Regions from separate parts of the Streptomyces sp. NBC_00019 genome, predicted to be linked through region 2. Evidence: riboswitches for the same ligand, from Rfam matches in the RefSeq annotation. Region 2 holds a riboswitch; each other region holds the start of a gene.

What was found. A riboswitch is a leader RNA that binds a small molecule or an ion and turns the genes downstream of it on or off. The one in region 2 is predicted to bind cobalamin.
Region 1: it holds a riboswitch for cobalamin, as region 2 does, so the genes downstream of both, OHU89_RS06715 (CbtB-domain containing protein) here and metE (5-methyltetrahydropteroyltriglutamate--homocysteine S-methyltransferase) in region 2, are expected to answer to the same signal.
Region 3: it holds a riboswitch for cobalamin, as region 2 does, so the genes downstream of both, OHU89_RS13100 (cobalamin biosynthesis protein) here and metE (5-methyltetrahydropteroyltriglutamate--homocysteine S-methyltransferase) in region 2, are expected to answer to the same signal.
Region 4: it holds a riboswitch for cobalamin, as region 2 does, so the genes downstream of both, OHU89_RS16285 (prenyltransferase/squalene oxidase repeat-containing protein) here and metE (5-methyltetrahydropteroyltriglutamate--homocysteine S-methyltransferase) in region 2, are expected to answer to the same signal.

What each region holds. Positions count from the first base shown of each region.
Region 1 is NZ_CP108302.1:1,366,141-1,371,265, reverse strand. Features, by position in the region: gene dhaK (dihydroxyacetone kinase subunit DhaK) at 1-701, opposite strand, end outside; gene OHU89_RS06730 (DUF6479 family protein) at 812-1,177, opposite strand; gene OHU89_RS06725 (ferredoxin) at 1,284-1,658, shown strand; gene OHU89_RS06720 (histidine phosphatase family protein) at 1,683-2,249, opposite strand; cobalamin riboswitch at 2,345-2,498, shown strand; gene OHU89_RS06715 (CbtB-domain containing protein) at 2,537-2,758, shown strand; gene OHU89_RS06710 (CbtA family protein) at 2,783-3,544, shown strand; gene OHU89_RS06705 (acyl-CoA dehydrogenase family protein) at 3,686-4,864, shown strand; gene OHU89_RS06700 (oxygenase MpaB family protein) at 4,875-5,125, shown strand, end outside.
Region 2 is NZ_CP108302.1:9,529,899-9,535,023, forward strand. Features, by position in the region: gene metE (5-methyltetrahydropteroyltriglutamate--homocysteine S-methyltransferase) at 1-2,032, opposite strand, end outside; cobalamin riboswitch at 2,190-2,412, opposite strand; gene OHU89_RS44250 (carbonic anhydrase) at 2,469-3,191, opposite strand; gene OHU89_RS44255 (DUF485 domain-containing protein) at 3,714-4,058, shown strand; gene OHU89_RS44260 (cation acetate symporter) at 4,052-5,125, shown strand, end outside.
Region 3 is NZ_CP108302.1:2,727,524-2,732,648, reverse strand. Features, by position in the region: gene cobN (cobaltochelatase subunit CobN) at 1-742, opposite strand, end outside; gene OHU89_RS13105 (cobyric acid synthase) at 739-2,274, opposite strand; gene OHU89_RS13100 (cobalamin biosynthesis protein) at 2,271-3,212, opposite strand; cobalamin riboswitch at 3,312-3,454, opposite strand; gene OHU89_RS13095 (hypothetical protein) at 3,586-3,807, opposite strand; gene OHU89_RS13090 (anion permease) at 3,842-5,083, opposite strand.
Region 4 is NZ_CP108302.1:3,414,875-3,419,999, forward strand. Features, by position in the region: gene OHU89_RS16270 (nuclear transport factor 2 family protein) at 1-340, shown strand, start outside; gene OHU89_RS16275 (ATP-binding protein) at 325-2,376, opposite strand; gene OHU89_RS16280 (phosphotransferase) at 2,483-3,127, opposite strand; cobalamin riboswitch at 3,175-3,309, shown strand; gene OHU89_RS16285 (prenyltransferase/squalene oxidase repeat-containing protein) at 3,427-4,659, shown strand; gene OHU89_RS16290 (SCO2322 family protein) at 4,656-5,125, shown strand, end outside.

The sequences.
Region 1 (5,125 bases), 8.2 Mb from region 2:
ATCTCGCCCGAGGTCATCATCGACCGCCGCTCCCGGCCCGGTTCGCCGTGGATGCCGATGCCCAGCTCCAGCTCCCCGTCGGGCAGGTCGAAGGTGGGGCTGCCCTTGGCGTACGTGGTGCACGCGCTCAGCGCGACGCCGAAGCTGCGGGAGTTCTCGTTGACCTGACGGGCGATCGACTCCACCCGCTCCAGCGGCTGGCCCTCCTCCGCCGCGGCGCCCGCGATCTTCTCCACGAACAGCGTGGCGCCCGTGCCGCGCCGGCCGGCCGTGTACAGGCTGTCGGTGACCGCCACGTCGTCGTTGACCAGCACCTTGGCGACCTGGATGCCCTCGTCCTCGGCGAGTTCGGCGGCCATGTCGAAGTTGAGGACGTCACCCGTGTAGTTCTTCACGATGAACAGCACGCCGGCCCCGCTGTCCACGGCGGCGGCCGCCCGCACCATCTGGTCCGGGACCGGGGACGTGAACACCTCACCGGGGCACGCCGCCGACAGCATGCCGGGGCCCACGAAACCACCGTGCAGCGGCTCGTGCCCGGAGCCGCCGCCGGAGATCAGCCCGACCTTGCCGGCCACCGGGGCGTCCCGCCGTACGATCACGCGGTTCTCGACATCGACGGTGAGCTCTGGATGGGCGGCCGCCAGGCCTCGCAGGGCGTCCGCGACGACGCTCTCCGGGACGTTGATCAACATCTTCATGAGGACCTCCTGGTGACCGAAAGGCTGCTCCTGGCAGTATCGGTGTTCAGAAGGCGCGGGTCACGGGGGCGGCTGGTCCCGGGTGCGTCGTACGGCGTGCGGTACGGGGGTCAGCGGCCGCCGGGTCCGCCGCTGCCGAAGGAACCGCCGCTGCCCTCGCTCCACTGGGCCCGTTCCTTCTCCGGGCCGGTCCGGGTGGGGGAATTGCCGAACGCGGGCGACTGGTGCGGGGTCATCCGGCGATCGCTTCGGGGCACCTCGTCGGGTTCCCGGTTCTCCACGACCTCGCGGACGGGGCCGCCCTCCGGCAGCCGTGGCTGCTCCTCGGGGGTCGGCGGGGGGAGCTCGCGGCGCCGTAGGCGGGCACCCAGCCAGAAGGCACCGATCAGCAACGTCACGACCACGACACCCGCCACGATCAGCCCGACGCCGAGGGCGCCGCGGCCCGCGGCCACGTCCATCCATGCAGTAGTCATGGCACGCGAGTACCCCTGGCGTCCCGCATGAACCAAAACGGAAAAATCGGCCGGACCCCTGGGGAACACCGGGTTTGACACGATCCACCGCGGCTACCCGCGCGGTGTGACAACGACGACGACGCAGCAGGAGCTCTTCCGATTCCTGGAGGACCGCTTCGCGTGTGCGCAGGCGTGCACCGAGTGCGCCCGGGCGTGCGCGCTGCGGGCGAGCCTCGTGGATCCGGACGGGACCGAGCAACAGGAACTCGTACGACGCAAGGGCATCATGTGCGCGGAGGTCTGCGACGCGACCTGCCGGCTGCTGTCCGAGCAGAACCGTTTGGACGAGAACGGCATCCGCGTCCAACTGGAGTGGTGCCGGACCGTGTGCCTGGAGACCGCGCACGCCTTCGAAGGACTGCCGGGCGGCGAAGAGGGCGCGAAGGCCTGCCGGACGTGCGCACAGGCCTGCACGGACTTCATGGTCACACTGCACTGACCAGGTTCAGCCGCGGCCTCAGCCTCAGCCGAGGGTGTGTCCCAGGCGTACGTTCCAGCGCCCTGCCCTGCCGCTGAGCTCGACCGCCGTCAGCGGCGGGACATCCGTACGCCAGAACGCCGACTCCGGTGCGCCGAGCGCCCGGACGACCGCCGCGCGCACGATCTCGGGCTCGGCCACGGCGACGGTGCGCCCCTCCTGTCGGGCCGTCGTGTCCAGCCACGAGCCGACCCTTTCGCACACCGCGCGCACCGATTCGCCGCCGTGCGGCGCGGCCTCGGGGTCGGACAGCCAACGCGCCAGAGCTTCCGGCTCCTCGGCGCTCACCTCGGCCAACGTCGAGCCGCGCCACCGTCCGGCGTCCAGAGCCGCCAGCAACACGGCGTCCGTGGCGTCGAGTCCGAGCGCGGCGGCCGTCTCGCGGCAGCGCACGGTGGGGGAGCAGGCGACCCGTTCCGCCCCCGGGAGCGAGCCCGCGGCGGCCTGGGCGAGGCGGCGGCCGGACGCGTCGAGAGCGCAGCCGTCATCGAATCTGGCTTCCCGGAGCGCCTTGGTGATCGCCGGTGAGATCAACGTCACTCGGCTCGTCATACGCCCGTTCCCCCGCTCAACAGCCCCTCCAAGATCGGTACTTGACGGGCCGAACGGCCCTGGGCGGGCGCTCGGGGTGCTCCCGTGCGCTCTTGGCCGCACCTCTCCCACGCGGTACCTTCTCGTCGATATCGACGACGGTTCGGTGGAAGCCGGTGGGATTCCGGCACGGTCGCGCCACTGTATGCCGGGAACGCCCTTCGGGTGCGGGCCGGGTGAGTCAGACCCGCCCCGTCGTCCTGTGCACCACTGACATGGGACGCGAGTTCCCCCAGGAGGTACCTGCCATGGCGCAGTCCGTCGCCCCGCCGACCACCGGTTCCACCGCGGTACCCGCAAAACTGCCGATCGGCGCCATCGCCCCCTGGGCGGTCTTCTTCGGCGTGCTGATGCTGGTCCTGCTCTACTTCGTCGGCGCCGAACAGGGCGCCACCTCCCTCATCTCCGGTGAGGGGGTCCATGAGTGGGTGCACGACGCCCGCCACCTGCTCGGCTTCCCCTGCCACTGACAGCGACGAGGAAGCCCCCTGCGCATGAACTCCGCAACTGTCAGAAACCTGCTGGTCCGCGGCATGATCGCGGGCCTCGCCGCGGGCCTGGCCGCTCTCGTCGTCGCGTACTTCCTGGGTGAACCGCGCGTCGACCAGGCCATCGCCTTCGAGGAGGCCCACGCCCACGAGCACGGCGGCGAGGAACTCGTCAGCCGCACCCTGCAGTCCACCGCGGGCCTGTCCACCGGCGTCCTCGTCTACGGGGTCGCCTTCGGCGGCATCGCGGCGCTCGCGTACTGCTTCGCGCTGGGCCGGATCGGTCGCTTCGGGCCGCGCGCGAGCGCGCTGCTCCTGGCTGCGGCCGGACTGGTCTGCGTCTACGTCGTCCCGTTCCTGAAGTACCCGGCCAACCCGCCGGCCGTGGGCGACCCCGACACCCTCAACCAGCGCACCGCGCTGTTCTTCCTGATGATCGTGCTCAGCGTGCTGCTGGCGATCGGTACGGTCATCCTGGGCAAGCGCCTCGCGCCGCGCCTGGGCAACTGGAACGCCACCCTCGCGGCGGGCGCGTTCTTCATCCTCGCGGTCGGTCTGGCGTATGCCTTCCTGCCGTCGTTCAACGAGGTCCCGGAGCACTTCCCGGCGGGCCTCCTGTGGCAGTACCGGCTCGCCGCCCTCGCCGTCCAGGTGACCCTGTGGACCTCCTTCGGGCTGGTCTTCGGGCTGCTGGCGGAGCGGCTGCTGGCGCCCAGGACGGCTACGGAGAAGGCCGCCGCCGCGCGGCCGACTCCCCTGGCCCACTGAGCGGTTCAGGCGCCACCGCACCGACGAAAAGGGCTCCCGGTACTCCGGGGGCCCTTTCGTGTGCCCTCGCCATTCCCAATTTCTGGAACACGTTCTACCGTGTGCGCCGACAGGACCGGTCCCGGGGAGCCTGGAGGCGCCGTGCATCTCGAATACACGCCCGAGCAGCAGCGGCTGCGCACCGAACTGCGCGCCTACTTCGCCGAGCTGGTCCCCGAGGACTCGCTCGCCCGCCACGGCGACCGGCGTGAGCAGAAGCGCTACTACCGCGACATCATCCGGCGGCTCGGCGCGGACGGCTGGCTCGGCGTCGGCTGGCCCAAGGAGTACGGCGGACGCGGGCTGAGCGCGATCGAGCAGTTCATCTTCTTCGACGAAGCCGCCCAGGCCGGGGTGCCGCTGCCGCTCATGGCCCTGAACACCGTCGGACCGACGATCATGCAGTTCGGCACGGACGAGCAGAAGGCGTACTTCCTGCCCAAGATCCTCTCCGGCGAGATCGACTTCGCGATCGGCTACAGCGAGCCCGACGCGGGCACGGATCTGGCGTCCCTGAAGACCCGAGCGGTGCGCGACGGCGACGAATATGTCGTCAACGGTCAGAAGATCTGGACGACCAACGGCGACACCGCCGACTGGGTATGGCTCGCGACCCGTACCGACCCGGCCGCCCCGCCCCACAAGGGCATCAGCATGCTGCTGGTGCCGACCACCGACCCCGGTTACTCCTTCACCGTCATCAACACCCTCGCCGGCCACGACACCACGGCCAGCTATTACGAGGACATCCGCGTCCCCGTCACCCGCCGCGTCGGCGCCGAGAACCAGGGCTGGCGGCTGATCACCAACCAGCTCAACCACGAACGCGTCACCCTCGCCGCCCACGGCACCATGGCGATCCGCGCCCTGCACGACGTCCAGCGCTGGGCCACGGAGACCAAGCTCGCCGACGGCCGCCGCGTCGTCGACCTGCCCTGGGTGCGCCGCCTTCTCGCCCGGACCCACACCAGGCTGGAAGCCCTCAAGCTCCTCAACTGGCAGATGGTCAGCGCGGTCCAGGACGGCACCCTCACCCCGCAGGACGCCTCCGCGGTCAAGGTGTACGGCTCCGAGGCCCGCCGCGACGCCTACGCCTCGCTGATGGAGGTCGTCGCCGCGGCGGGCGCCCTGAAGGAGGGCTCGGCGGGCACGGTGCTCCACGGGGAGCTGGAACGCGGCTACCGCTCGGCCGTGATCTTCACCTTCGGCGGCGGCAACAACGAGATCCAGCGGGAGATCATCTCGTGGATCGGTCTGGGGATGCCGAGGGTACGGCGTTAGCCTTCGAGACATGGGTGATCCCGGACTGTTCACACCGAAGTCGGTGACCTGGCAGATGCACGGCGACCCGATGATGTGGGTCGCCGGTGTCCGCGCGCTCTATTTCCAGGCCCTGCACCCGCGTGCGGTGCGCGGGGTCATGCAGAACTCCGACTTCCGCAAGGACGCCTGGGGCCGGCTGATGCGTACCGCGAACTTCGTCGGCACCATCAGCTACGGCACCACCGAGGCGGCGGAGAAGGCGGGTGCTCGCGTCCGGAA
Region 2 (5,125 bases):
TGATGACATCGGCGTCGAGGTCGTCGATCGCCCCGACGATGTCACCGAACTCCGCGTAGCACATATGGGTGTGGATCTGTGTCTCGGACCGTACGCCCGCCGTGGTGAGCCGGAACGCCTCGGTGGCCCAGGTCAGATAGGTCGGCCGGTCGGCGGCCCGCAGTGGCAGGGTCTCGCGCAACGCCGGCTCGTCGACCTGGATGACCGAAGTGCCGGACGACTCGAGGTCGTTCACCTCGTCGCGCAGGGCGAGGGCGACCTGGCGGGCGGTCTCGTCGAGGGGCTGGTCGTCGCGGACGAACGACCAGGCGAGCATGGTGACCGGACCGGTGAGCATGCCCTTGACCGGGCGGTCGGTGAGGGATTGGGCGTACGCCGTCCAGCGCACCGTCATGGGTTCGGGGCGCGAGATGTCGCCGGCGAGGATCGGTGGCCGGACGTACCGGGTGCCGTAGGACTGGACCCAGCCGTGCCGGGTGGCGAGGTAGCCGGTGAGCTGTTCGGCGAAGTACTGGACCATGTCGTTGCGTTCGGGCTCGCCGTGCACGAGGACGTCGATGCCGGTCTTCTCCTGGAAGGAGATCACCTCGCGGATCTCTGCCTCGATGCGCTGGTCGTACGCCGCCGTGTCGATGCGTCCGGCCTTCAAGTCGGCGCGTGCCGTGCGCAGTTCGCCGGTCTGGGGGAAGGAGCCGATGGTCGTCGTGGGCAGCGGCGGGAGCTTCAGGTGGGCGCGCTGGGCCAGGACACGCTCGGCGTACGGGCGTGAGCGGCGGGCGTCGGCATCGGTGACGGCGGCCGTCCGGGTGCGCACGGCGTCGTCGTGGGTGATGGGGGAGGCCGCGCGGGAGGCCAGGTCCGCGCGGTTCGCGGCGAGTTCGGCGGCGATGGTGTCGGTGCCGCGGGCCAAGCCGTGTGCCAGGGTGACGATCTCGGACGTCTTCTGCCGGGCGAAGGCGAGCCAGCGGGCGATCTGCGGGGCGATGTCGCGTTCGGCCGTGACGTCGAGCGGGACGTGGAGCAGGGAGCAGGAAGCCGCCACGTCGACCCGGTCGGCGAGGCCGAGCAGGGTGCCCAGCGTGGACAGTGACTTCTCCAGATCGTTGATCCAGATGTTGCGCCCGTCGACCACCCCGGCCACCAGCCGCTTGCCCGGCAGTCCGCCCACGGCGGCGAGGTCGTCGAGGTTGGCGGCGGCCGGGCCGGTGAAGTCCAGGGCGAGCCCGTCGACGGGTGCCTTGGCCAGCACGGGCAGGGCCTGTCCGAGGCGGTCGAAGTACGAGGCCACGAGCAGCTTCGGCCGGTCGGCCGGAGCGGCGAGTTCACGGTAGGCGCGGGCGGCGGCGTTGAGTTCCGCCGGGGTGCGGTCCTGGACGAGCGCGGGCTCGTCCAGCTGTACCCACGCGGCGCCGGCGGCCCGTAGATCCGACAGGACGTCGGCGTACACGGGCAGCAGCCGGTCCAGCAGCGTCAGCGGGTCGAAGTCGGCGGAGACTCCGGGGGCGGGCTTGGCCAGCAGCAGATAGGTGACCGGGCCGACCAGGACCGGCCGGGCGGCCAGACCGAGCGCGAGGGCTTCCCGTACCTCGGCGACCTGCTTCGAGGCATCCGCGGCGAAGACGGTGTCCGGCCCCAACTCGGGGACTAGGTAGTGGTAGTTGGTGTCGAACCACTTCGTCATCTCCAGCGGCGCGGTGTCCCGGCCGCCGCGGGCCATGGCGAAGTAGCCGTCCAGTGCGTCCGCCGCGACGGCGTCGCGGTGGCGGGTGGGGATGGCGCCGACCATGACGGTGGTGTCCAGGACGTGGTCGTAGTACGAGAAGGTGCCGGTCGGCACCTCGTGGAGGCCGGCGTCGGCCAGCTCTCGCCAGTTCGAACGGCGCAGGTCGGTGGCGGTCCGGTGGAGCGCGTCGGCGGTGACGCGGCCCTTCCAGTAGCCCTCGATCGCCTTTTTCAGGTCCCGGTTCGGGCCTTGGCGCGGGTAGCCGTACACGGTGGCGTGCGCTGCCGCGGCTGCGGACTCGGTGGTCACGGAACTCTCCTTCGCGAGCTGTTCTCGTAGCACGACCCCGGCGACGGGGGAGAACGCGAAGGGCATACGGCACTCCGGGCGATGGCACGAAAAGCCGTGCCCGCCTTGAGTGTTCGCCGACCCGCCCACGAGGTCACCGGGATCTCCGTGTACGAGTCGGTCGTACACGGGCAGTGGCAGGTCTTCGGACTCGCGGGCACACCTCGTGACGTACGAGGCACCTAGTGGCCGTCGCTTCCCAGACCCGCTTGCCGGGTCCAGTGCGTGTGACGGCGGTCGTTCCCGCTCACCGCTGCGGGGCAGTCCCGGATTCCCACCGGGTTCCCTCTTACGACGCGCCTGCCTGGCGGACAGGGCGAACCAGCTGCGTGCTCAGCCTATACACGAAGACGGGGGCGCCGCCGGTGAGTTCACCGGCGGCGCCCCCGTCTCCGATTCAGGAGATGCGGTGCACGAGCTGGGTCGTGAGCTCGTACCGGGCCCCTACGACGGCCAGTTCACCGGCGGCCACCTTCGCGGCGAGGTCGGGCTCCTCGGCGATGCGGGAGCGGACGGCCCGGACGTTGGCGTCGATGGTCGCGTCGACGCGGGCGTCGCCGTCCTTGGTGCGGTCTATGTTCGGTCGTATCTGGTCGGCCAGGTACTGGATGTGGGCCGGCAGCTGCGCACCGGAGATGTCGGTCTCGACGGCGGCCTTCACGGCGCCGCAGGACTGGTGCCCCAGGACCAGCACCAGCGGTATGTCGAGTTCGAGGACTCCGTACGCGACACTGCCGAGCACGGCCTCGTCCAGCACCTCACCGCCGCTGCGCACCGTCATCAGATCGCCGAGGCCCTGGTCGAAGACGAGCTCCGGGGGCACCCGGGAGTCGATGCACCCGAGAACGAGGGCGAAGGGATGCTGACCCGTCGCCAGGGCCTGACGGACGGCGGGTGATTCGTCGGGGTGCCGCTCGCGGTAGGTGCGCCAGCGCAGATTGCCCGCCGCCAGTTCCCGCAGCGCCTGGTCGGGAGTGCCGGGTCGAGGACGCGTGCCGGGGGTGGCCGAGGCGGGGGTCGCGCCGAGCGTGAGGCCGGCGCCGAGAGCCGCGGCACCGGTGAGCCCGGCGCGCAGGAGTGCGCGGCGCCCGGCTCTGTGGGGAGTGTCTTGAGAGTTCACGGCGACGAACGTATGACCGAGTCCGGCACCGGTCCGTCGCGTTGCCAAACCATGGCGAAGCGCGGGGAAAGCGTGACGTGATCTTGGGTGGATCTTGGTCTTCCCTGGTGCCGTCCTTGGTGCGGCGGCCTCGGCAACTGCCTTGCTGTGCGCTGCATTTGAGACAACCTGGCTCGAGAGAAGGTTCAGACCTGATCCCTGGAGAGCCCTTTCCGCAGGCTGCGCGGGAGTCGTCGCGGACGCCGGAGCGTGTGAATGAGTCAGGGCGGGAATCGGCCTTGTTCGTCCCGTTGATAGTTCAACGTGGGCGCTGCGAGAATCCCCGTCCCGACCCCGTTGTGGCAATTCGCATCACGCGAATTTCTGATTCACAAATCCCCCACGAAGTCCGCACAGAGCGTGGCTCTGGCCTGCCTCCGCGCAAAGCAGCGAAGAAGGTGCATTGTGTCACGGCACTCCATGCCGTTCGGCGCGCCGCCGCCGTACTCCGAAACCCCCCACGAATCCACGGAGCGGTCATCGGTGGCGCACGATCCCGCCTACCGGACACTCCGCCGCGCCCACCGGCAGTTCGGAGTGCGGGCCACGGCCGGCGCCGTCGGCGGATTCCTGATGTACGTCCTGCTGTCCAGCTTCGTTCCCGCACTGATGAACCGCACCCTCGGCGGCCAGCTCACCCTGGGACTTACCCTGGGGCTCGGGCAGTTCGTGCTGATGGGCGTCATCGTGTGGCGCTACCTCGTGCACCACCGCACCCACGTCACACCCGTCGTCCGAGGTCTGCGCAGACTCGCCCGCCACCAGGAGGCCGCAGCGCGGGCGCGAGTGGGCGCCGCTCCCCGTGAGGGGGACCACCGCCGATGGTGACGACCGGCGCCGCGGTCGTGGACCGCTTCAGCCTGCAACTGACGCTCGTGCTCTTCCTGTCCGTGGTCGTGGTCACCCTCTTCACCGCGTTGCTGACCGCACCGCAGGGCGACGAGATCAGCGAGTTCTACCTCGGCAACCGCATGATGTCGCCGCTGCGCAACGGGCTGGCCATGTGCGGCGACTACCTGTCGGCCGCGACCCTGCTGGGCAGCACCGGGCTGGTCGCCCTGACCGGCTACGACGGACTGCTGTATCTGTGCGGCACCGCCGTCGCCTGGATGATGGTCCTGCTGCTCATCGCCGAACCCCTGCGCAACGCCGGCAGGTTCACCCTGGGCGACACCCTGGCGTACCGCCTGCCCCGCATGCAGCGACCGGTACGCCTCGCCCTGGCCGTCTGCACCCTCGCCATCGCCACCCTCTATCTGGTCGCCCAACTCGTCGGCAGCGTCGCGCTGCTGACCCAGTTCACCGGCGAGCCCAGCGCCACCACCCGCACCCTGTGCGTGGTCGTCATCGGCACCATCGTCATCGTGTACGCCGCCATCGGCGGCATGCCCGGCGCCACGTTCATCCAGGTCGTCAAGGCCGTGATGCTGATCTGCGGGGTCACCGTGACCGCCGTGATGGTGCTGCATCGCTTCGACTGGAACTTCGACGCCCTGCTGGCCGCCGCCGCGGACAACAGCGGTCAGGGCCAACGGTTCCTCGAACCCGGGCTGCGCTACGGCGGCAGCACCACCAGCAAACTGGACTTCTTCAGCCTCCAGTTGGCCATCGTGCTCGGCCTCGCCGCGCTTCCGCACGTGATGATGCGGCTCCTCGCCCCGAAGCAGGTCAGCGTTCTGCGCTCCTCGGTGGTGTGGGCCATGGGCCTGGTCAGCCTCGTCTGTCTGGCCGCGGGCATCCTCGGCCTGGGCGCCACCGCCATCGTGGGGCGCGACACCATCGCGCAGACCGACCGCAAGGGCGACGCAGCCGTCCTGCTGCTGGCCCAGGACCTCGGCGGCGGCATCCTGACCGCCCTGCTGTCCTGTCTGGCCTTCGTCACCCTCCTCGCCGTC
Region 3 (5,125 bases), 6.8 Mb from region 2:
GCACCGGCACGTTCAGGTCGGCCAGCGCCCCGATGTCCCAGGCCTCCTCGTCACCGCCGGCAGAGGCCTGCGAGGCGTGGGTGCCGCCGGCGGCGAGGACGGTGGCGACGAGGGCGTCGGCCTTGGTCAGCAGTTCATAGAACTCCGCGTCGGCCCCGCGCAGTGAACCGCAGTACACGGGAAGAGCATTGGCGTCGCGTGCCTCGATGGCGTCGCAGAGGGTGTCCACGAAGGCGGTGTTGCCGCTGAGTTCATGGGCCCGGTAGAAGAGCACGCCGATGGTAGGTCGGCCTTCCACATAGGGCCGCTCGCCATGGACGCCGTACTCCGGCATCTTCTGCGGCTCGACGAACCCCTCACCGGTCAGCAGCACGGTGTCGGAGAGGAACCGGGCCAGCTCGGTCAGGTTGGCGGGCCCGCCCTCGACGAGGTACCGGAGCGCCTCGGCCACGACACCGGCGGGCACCGACGACTCGGCCATCAACTCGGCGTCCGGAACGGTCTCTCCGCCCAGCAGCACGGTCGGGATTCCGGCGGTCTTCAGCGCGGCCAGCCCGTCCTCCCAGGCACGCTTGCCGCCGAGCAGTCGTACGACGGCGATGTCGGCGCCCTCGACGAGCGCGGGCAGCTCCTCCGCGACGTCCACGCGGGTCGGGTTGCCGATCCGGTAGTCGGCACCGGAAGCGGCGCGGGCCGCCAGCAGGTCCGTGTCGGCGGTCGACAACAACAACACAGTGCTCATGCAGGCGCTCCCGGTGGAATGAAAGGCAGTCCTTGCGGCGCGCCGGACTCGATGAGCCGCCACAGCGCGTCCGTGTCCGCGTGCTGTTCGATGAGATCGCCGAGCCGGTCGAGCTGCTCCTCGCGCAGCGCGGCGAACGACGTGTCAGGGGCCGGTACGAAACGGCGGCCCGCGGCGGCCGCCACCTCGCGCAGGAAGGCCCGTCGGAATCCGTCCGACTCCAGCGAGCCGTGCCAGTGGGTGCCCCAGGTCTGGCCGACCCGGCAGCCGTCCAGGCTGTGTCCCTTGTCATCAGAGATGAACGCTTCTCCGCCGCTGACGTCGGCGACCCCGTGATGGATCTCGTACCCGGCGACGTGCTCGCCGAGGGCTTCGCCTTCCGGCCGGGTGAGGGTCTTGTCGCGGGCGAACCGCACCCGCACGGGCAGCACGCCGAGCCCCTCGACATGACCCCGCCGGCTCTCGACCTCGTCCTCGATGTGTTCACCGAGGACCTGGAAGCCACCGCAGATGCCGAGGACGGGCCGCTGCTCGGCGACCCTGCGCTCGATGGCCTGCGCAAGTCCCCGCTCCCGCAGCCACTCCAGCGCCCGGACCGTGCCCCGGGTCCCCGGGATCACCACGAGGTCGGCGTCGGCCAGTTCCTCCGGCCGGTCCACGAACCGCACGACGACGCCCGGTTCGGCGGCGAGGGCGTCGACATCGGTGAAGTTGGACATGAGCGGAATCGCGCAGACGGCGACCCGCAGCACGTCCTCGCCGACGGGCGGGGCCGTGTTCGACTCCCGTACGGTCCCCCGCAGGGAGACCCGGAGCCCGTCCTCCTCGTCGATGCCGAGCCCGTGCCGGAAGGGCAGCACACCGTACGTGTGCCGGCCGGTGAGGCCGTGGAGCATGTCGAGCCCGGGCTCCAGGAGGCTGACGTCCCCGCGGAACTTGTTCACGAGGAACCCGGCGACGAGGGCCTGGTCCTGCGGCGAGAGCAACGCGACGGTCCCGAAGAAGGAGGCGAAGACGCCACCGCGGTCGATGTCGCCGACGACGAGGACAGGGAGTTGGGCGTTCCTGGCGATGCCCATGTTGACGATGTCGGTCCGCCGCAGATTGATCTCGGCGGGACTGCCGGCCCCCTCGCAGATCACCGCGTCATACGTGCCCCGCAGTTCGGCGAGACAGTCCAGCACGGTGCCGAGCAACTGCTGCTGGCGTCCCCCGTGATACCCGCGCGCACTGAGCTCACCGACGGGCTTGCCGAGCAGTACGACCTGACTGCTCTGCTCACCACCCGGCTTCAGCAGCACGGGATTCATGAGCGCGGTCGGCTCGACGCGGCAGGCCTGGGCCTGCATGGCCTGAGCCCGCCCGATCTCGGCACCCTCGCGGGTCACGAACGAATTGAGGGACATGTTCTGCGCCTTGAAGGGCGCGACCTTGACCCCCTGCCGTACCAGCCACCGGCAGATTCCGGCGGTGACGACACTCTTGCCCGCGTCGGAGGTGGTACCGGCGACGAGAAGCCCACCGCCGGTCATGAGGCACGCGCCTTGAGAGCGACCCGCGCGGCGACACTGACGCCGAGCGCGAGCAGACCGACGCGACGGGACAGCCGTACGGCCCGCTCGATGTCGTGGACCTCCACGGAACGCCCCTCCTGGTTCAGCACGGGCCGGTGCTCGACGCGCCCCGCATACGACAAGGTCCCGCCGAGCCGCACGCCCAGGGCCCCGGCGAACGAGGCCTCCACGGGCCCGGCGTTGGGGCTCGGATGCTCGCCGGCGTCGGCACGCCAGGCTCGTACGGCCCCCCGCGGATCGCTCCCGGCGACAGCGGCCAGTACGGCGGTCAGCCGGGCCCCCGGCCACCCGGCGACGTCGTCGAGCCGGGCCGAGGCCCAGCCGTACCGCCGATGACGCGGCGACTTGTGCCCGACCATGGCGTCAAGGGTGTTGACGGCGCGGAACCCGAGCAGCCCGGGCACGCCACCGACGGCTCCCCACACCAGGGCCCCCACGACGGCGTCGGAGGTGTTCTCGGCAACGGACTCGACCACGGCCCGGGCGATCCCGTCGGCGTCCAGGGCCTGCGGATCCCGCCCGCACAGATGAGGGAGCCGCTCCCGCGCCGCCTCGACGTCCCCGACTTCCAGGGCACGCCCGATGGTTCGTGCCTCGCGCACGAGCGAGGTGCCGCCCACGACGGCCCAGGTGGCGATACCGGTCAGCGCGACGGAGGCGACGGGGGAGGGACGTACGGCTTTCTGCGCCACGGCACCGAGCACGACGGCGCCCCCGGCGCACACCGCGGTGTGCAAGGCCCCCCAACCCCGGTGGTCCCGCCACAACACCCGCTCCACGGCACCCGCGGCCCGCCCGAACACGGCGACCGGATGCCCCCGGCGTGGATCACCGAGCAGCAGGTCACCGAGAAGTCCGGTGGCGGCGCCGTACGCGAAGACGCGATCGGCACGCATCGGCTCAGCCGGCCGTGGCGTCGGGCAGTGACCTGGTGCGGTATCTCAAACGGCAGGCGAGCATGGCGATATGTCCTCACTCAGGGTGTCCACGCCCTGGTTCGACGAGACCGACGACGAGAGTTCCTGGCTCCCGGGGCTACCTACCCCGGTGACAGTGGCGGGACCGCGCCGGACTTCCACCGGCTTCCTCTTCTGCCGTCGTACATGGCTCCGGCAGTCCACCATGGGCCCGGAAGGGCCGTCAACTTGCCGTTGACCTGGGACGGGAGAGTGTGCTGAGGCCCACATACGGGGGGTTGCGGACGTGACAAAAACGTGGGGTGCGGGACGGAGAACCGTCCCGCACCCCACGGGGTGTTCGCTCGTCGCGTCAGGCGACGATCAGATAGATCCCGTACGTCACCGCCGCCGCGCAGGCCGCGAAGCAGGCGTACGCGCCGGTGACCGCGAGAGCCGCGGATCCGCCCTGTGCGGTGGCCCGTTCCTGGCGGGAGAGGCCCATGATGCCGAGGGTGAACAGGGCCACGAGGGCCACGGTGACCACGAGGCTGACGCCGAAGACGGAGCCCAGCGCTTCCCAGTCGATCTTCATGTCGGTGATTCCTTCGTTCCTGGGTGCGGCGGGCTCAGACGGCGGCCGGCGGAGCGGCGGGCTCCGGGGCTGCGGTCGGGGCCGGGATCGTGGCCGTGAGGTCCTCGGTCACCGTGCCCGCCGGGGGAGGGGTGACCGCGGCGATCGCCGTCGTCACCACGCCGGCTGGCTCCTCGTCGCTGTCGTTGACGTTCGTGTGGTCGATGACCTCGCGTCGCGAGAGCTTCCAGATCGCCGCGCTGGAGGCGATGAGGAAGACCGCCACGACCGCCGTGCCCCAGTCGCCGAGGCCGGTGACCCACTCCGCCAGTGCGCCCACCAGGGCCGCGGCCGGCAGGGTCAGGCCCCACGCCACGAACATCCGCGTCGCCGTGGACCAGCGGACGACGCCGCCCTTGCGGCCGAGGCCCGCGCCCATCACCGCACCCGAGACCGAGTGCGTGGTGGAGAGGGAGAAACCGAGGTGCGAGGAGGCCAGGATGACCGTGGCCGCGCTGGTCTGGGCGGCGAAGCCCTGCTGCGGCTGGAGGTCGGTCAGGCCCTTGCCCATCGTGCGGATGATGCGCCAGCCGCCGAGGTAGGTGCCGAGCGCGATGGCGAGACCCGCGGAGAGGATGACCCAGGTGGGCGGGTCGGAGTCGGGAGCGACGGCGCCGCCGGCGACCAGGGCGAGGGTGATGATGCCCATCGTCTTCTGCGCGTCGTTCGTGCCGTGGGCCAGCGAGACCAGGCCCGCCGAGGCGATCTGGCCGGCGCGGAAGCCCTTCGCGGCGGCCCTGCCGTCGGCCTTCTTGCTCATGGAGTAGGAGAGGCGGGTCGCGAGCATCGCGGCGAGGCCCGCGACGATGGGCGCCGCGATCGCCGGGATCAGGACCTTGGTGATCAGGACGTCACCGTGGACCGCGCCCATGCCCGCCGAGGCGATGGTGGCGCCGATCAGACCGCCCATGAGGGCGTGCGAGGAGCTGGAGGGGAGCCCGACCAGCCAGGTCAGCAGGTTCCAGAGGATCGCGCCGACCAGGGCGGCGAAGATGACCTCGGGACGTATGCCGCTCTCGTCGACGAGACCCTTGGAGATCGTGTTGGCGACCTCCACGGAGAGAAATGCGCCCACAAGGTTCAGCACGGCGGACATGGCCACCGCGACCTTGGGCTTGAGTGCACCGGTCGAGATGGTCGTGGCCATCGCGTTGGCGGTGTCGTGAAAACCGTTCGTGAAATCGAACGCAAGTGCGGTTACTACCACAATCGCGAGGATCAGCGAGAAGTTTTCCATTTACCCAGGCAATCGTTCGAGCGTCATTGGCTGGTCGAACGT
Region 4 (5,125 bases), 6.1 Mb from region 2:
CGGCAGCTGGGAGTGGCCCTCGCCGGGCGACGGGCGGCGGTTCGACGGGCGCGAGGCGCTGCGGGAGTACTTCGGGTCCCGGCCCGAGGACCGGTTGTCGCGGCGGGTGATGTCCAACGTCCTGGTCACGGTGGCCTCCCCGGACACGGCGACGGCGACCTCGTACTTCACCACGTACCGGGTCGACGGGTTCCACGGCGGGATCGTGCCGCCGGGGGCGCCGGTCCAGGTCGGGCACTACGAGGACACGTTCCGGCGTTCGGACGGCGGGAGTTGGCTACTGGCGTCACGGGCGTTGCATCTGCCGTTCGGGGGGCCGACGCCTCAGCTGAGCGCGTAGTCGAGGCCTTCGTCGTACGGCATCGCCATGCCCTGCGCGTACGCCTCCTCGTAGGCCTGGTCGCCGAGGCGGTCGCGGAGGAGGCGTTCACGGGCCTCGCGGGCGGCGATGAGGTGGGGCGAGTTCACCTGGGCGCGCCCGACGCGTTCCCAGAGGCGCCGGCTGATGCCCTCCAGGCCGGCGGCGCGTCGGCTGTCGCCGCCCGCGACCACGGCGGCGACCAGCCAGTCGAAGGTGAGGGCCGTGCCCACGGTGTTGTGCGTCAGCCGGCTACCGACCACCCCGGCCCGGGCGTTGGCCTGTGCCGTCTCGACATCCCCGCGCGCCAAGTCGGTCTGGGCGATGAGACCGTCGATGACGGGCCTCCCCCACTGCTCTCCACACCGAACGCTGTCCGCACGGGCCTGCTCGGCCACCTCGCGCGCCTCGTCGATCGCGCCGTTCAGCAAGTGCGCGAAGCACAGCGCGATACGGACCTGGAGCTGTGCCGACCCCTGCCAGTCCGCCCCGAGCGGCAGACGAGGGGCGGCCGACAGCAGGTCGATCGCCTCGGCCGTGCGGCCGGTGAGGACCGCCGTGCTGCCGGTGACGTAGGCCGTGGCCGCGATCATGGTGAGATCGCCCTGCTCCCGCGCCGCGTCGGCGCAGCGCCTCGCCCACCGGCACGCGGGGTCCAGGTCGCCCTGGTTGATCGCCACCGCCGAGCGCGACCACAGTGCCCGCACGAGGTCCGCTCCGGGTTCATGCTCGGCGGCGAGCACCAGGTCGAGGCAGCGGGCGGCGTCGCGCATCATGCCGCAGTGCCGCCACAGGAACCCGATGGTTCCGGCCATCTCCAGCGCGGCGCGGCTGGCGGGTTCGTCCAGTGCGCGGTCCATGGCGGCCCGCAGGTTGGCGTGCTCGGCGAGGAGCCGCTCGCACCAGGCCACCTGACGGCTGGTGTTCCAGTCGGCGCACGCCTCCCGGGCGAACCGCCGGTAGTGGTCCCGGTGCCGCAGTCGTACGGCGTCCCCCTCGGCCAACTCCCGTAGCCAGTCGGCGCCGTACTCACGCACCGTGTCGAGGAGCCGAAAGCGGTCCAGGTCCGTCGGATGGCGCAGCACGATCGACTGCCGGACCAGGTGCATCAACACGTCCGCGACCCGGTCGGCCCGCAGCGGGCCGCCCGCGCAGACCCAGGTCGCGGCACCGACGGTGAACGTGTCCGCGAACACCGACAGCCGTGCCCACAGCAGGCGCTCCAGCGGGGCGCACAGCTCGTGGCTCCAGCCGATCGTGGTCCGCAGCGTCCAGTGGCGGGGCGGACCGTCCACACTCCGTTCGTCCCGGGTGAGCACGTCGAAGCGGGAGCGCAGCCGGTCGGAGAGCAGCTCATGGAGCTTGTCCAACGAGTACAGCGCCAGCCGGGCGACGGCCAGTTCGATGGCGAGCGGAATGCCGTCGAGGCTGCGGCAGATGTCGGCCACCTGCCGCCGTGCGGTGGCGTCGAGGACGAGGCCCGCGCGCTGGACGAACAGGGTCTCGGCGTCCGTCACCCGCAGCGGGTCGACCTCCAGCGTCCGCTCCCCCGGCAGGTCCAGCGGCTCACGGCTGGTGACGAGGATGTGCAGCCCGGCTGCGCCGGCGAGCAGGTCCGCCACCAGGGCCGCACAGTCCGTCAGCAGGTGCTCGCAGGTGTCGAGGATCAGCAGCAGCCGCTTGTCCGACATCCAGTCGCCGAGAGCTTCGGCCACCGACCCGGCCGACTGGTCGGACAGCCGCACCGCCTCCATGACCGCGAGCGGCACCTGGCCCGCCGCCCGCACCGGCGACAGCTCCACCAGCCACACCCCGTCGGGATACACCGCCCCCACCCGCTCCGCCGCCCGCAGCGCCAACCGCGTCTTGCCCACCCCTCCCACACCGACGAGGGTCACCAGGCGAGTGCCGCCACCGGGCTCCAACTTCTCCGCGAGCCAGCCGAGTTCGTCCTGCCGTCCGACGAAGCCGCGGGGATCGGGCGGCAGGTTCCCGAGGAGAGTCTTCTCGCTGGGCACGGGCAACAGTCTGACCGTGGCGCCCACGCGCCCACGCCGTCCGACCGAACCGGACGGCGTGATCACCTGAAGTGGCCGTGTCGCGCCACTTCACGAACGAACCCGATCAGATCAGTGACCGGATCAAGTCCTCCGCCTCCCCGAGGAGTTCGACCTCCCGTCGGCTCATCGTCGGATTGACCGCCCGCCGGCGCCGCGCCTCCGCCAGTCCGTCGTCGGTCAGGGACGACGCATCGGCGAGCAGCGCGGCCAGCATCGCGCGCGCCGGTTCGGCGAACGTCTCGTCCCCCACAGCGACTTGGGCGAGGATCACCGCCGACATGCCCCAGTCCAGCCCGGGATCGCCCTCCTCGGCGTTGGCCCAGTCGATGACGTAGGGCCCGGCGGGGGTGAGCATGACGTTGTCCGGGTGCAGGTCGAGGTGGACGACACGGCCGGGCAGGGCGTGCAACTGCCGTAGGAGACGGGCCAGTACGACCCCGGCCTCCCGCGCGTCGATCCGTCCGGCGGCGAAGGCCCCCAGCATCGTCGGCCCGTGCAGCCGCTCCATCACCAGCTCGGTGGACGAGCAGTCCTCGACGCGCACCCGCGGCACCGGATACCCGTGCCCGCGCACCCGCTCCATGACGGCCGCCTCGACGAGCGCGTCGCCGTAGGCGTCCCGAGCCCGCCGCAGCACCCACGCCTCGTCGATCTCGTACACGTCCGAGGCCCGCCCCGAGCCGATCAGTCTCCCCGTGATGATCCCCATGCCGGGAACCTACCGGGCCCACAGCCACCCCTCAGGGGCTTTGCTACGGGCCGGTAGAGTGGCCGGGTCGTCATCACACCCGTACGGGGGGAAGCCGGTGCAATTCCGGCGCTGACCCGCAACCGTGAGCCGTCTCCTGCCGGGGGGCGGCGAGCCGGATCGCCCCGTGTCGGTACTTGTGACCGGCTCACGGGCACCGGCAACCGGCCGGTGCGCGGCACCGTCGAGGTATACGGAGCCGAGCCGCCGGGATGTCCCGTGCTGCCTGGCTCCCTTGCAGGGAGAGGCACCCGCCGATCATGAACGTCCGCCGCAGCGCCGCGGTCCTGGCCGCCACCGCAGTGATCGGGACGGCCGCACCGGCCGTCGCCGCGAGTCCTTCTCCGTCGCCGTCGGTGGTGATACCGGAGGGGTTGTACGGGGATGGGGATCCGACGTACGACGGGGTGTGGCGGCAGTCGCTCGCCCTGCTCGCGCAGGACACGGTGGGTGTCGTACCCACCGCCGGGGCGGTGGACTGGCTGACCGGCCAGCAGTGCGCGAACGGCGCCTTCGCCCCCTTCCGCGCCGACACCGCCAAGGCCTGTGCCCCGGGGCTCCTGGTCGACACCAACAGCACGGCCGCCGCCGTCCAGGCCCTGGCCGCGCTCGGCGGGCACGACACCGCGACGGGCAAGGCGGTCACCTGGTTGAAGTCGGTGCAGAACAAGGACGGCGGCTGGGGCTACACCCCGGGCGGGGCCAGCGACGCGAACTCCACGTCCGTGGTCATCGGCGCGCTCACGGCGGCCGGCGAGAAGCCTGCCGCTGTCGTGAAGGACGGCAAGTCCCCCTACGACGCCCTGCTGACGTTCGCCCTGCCCTGCACCGGGGACGGCGAGGGCGCCTTCGCCTACCAGCCGGACAAGAAGGGCAAGCTCGCGGCCAACGCGGACGCGACGGCGGCGGCCGTGGTGGGCGCGCTGGGCAAGGGACTGGCCGGGGCGCCCGAGAAGCCCACCGGCACCGACCTGACCTGCAAGGACGCCACCGACCCGGAGCAGGGCGCGGAGAACGGTGCCGCCTACCTCGTCAAGGCCCTGGCCAAGGACGGGCACCTCACATCGGCGCTGCCCGGCTCCGAGGACCAGCCCGACTACGGCAACACCGCCGATGCGGTCCTCGCCCTCGCGACCGTCGGACAGGGTGACAAGGCGGCCGACAGCGTGCGCTGGCTGGAGGCCAACTTCGAGCAGTGGGCCCAGCAGAGCGGTCCGGCCGCGTACGCGCAGCTGATCCTCGCCGCCGAGGCGGACGCCTTCGACGCACGGGACTTCGGCGGCCAGGACCTGGTGAAGCTGCTCAACGCGACCGGCCCCGCGCCCGAGAAGGTGCCCTCCGCCGCCGAGAGCGCGTCCCCGGGGGCGGACGACCAGGCGGCCGAGAAGGACGACGAGGGCGTCAGCGTCTGGTGGATCGTCGGGGTCGGTCTCGTCGGCGGCATCGGTGTCGGTTTCCTGATCAGCGGCCGCAAGAAGAAGCAGCAGCCGTGATCCGCCGAGCCCTCGCACCGCTGCTGGCCGCGCTGGTCCTCCTGACCGGCGCGACCCAGGCCGCCCACGCCGCCGGCTACCGCTACTGGTCCTTCTGGGACCGCACCGGTACCACCTGGACCTACGCCACCCAGGGCCCCGCCACCGCCGTCCCCGCCGACGGCGACGTGCAGGGGTTCCGATTCGCCGTCAGTGAGGACTCCGCGGACGCGACGAAGCCCCGTGGCACCGCGTCCTTCGCGACGATCTGCGCGAAGACCCCGGCGGCGGAGGGCAGGAAGCGGGTGGCGCTGGTCATCGACTTCGGTACGGCACAGGACGCGCCCTCCGGCGAGACCCCGCCCGCGACCCGCACGGCCTGCGCGGTGGTGTCGCAGGACGCGACGACGGCGGAGGCGCTGGCGACGGTGGCGAAGCCCTTGCGGTACGGCACGAACGCGCTGCTGTGCGCCATCACCGGGTATCC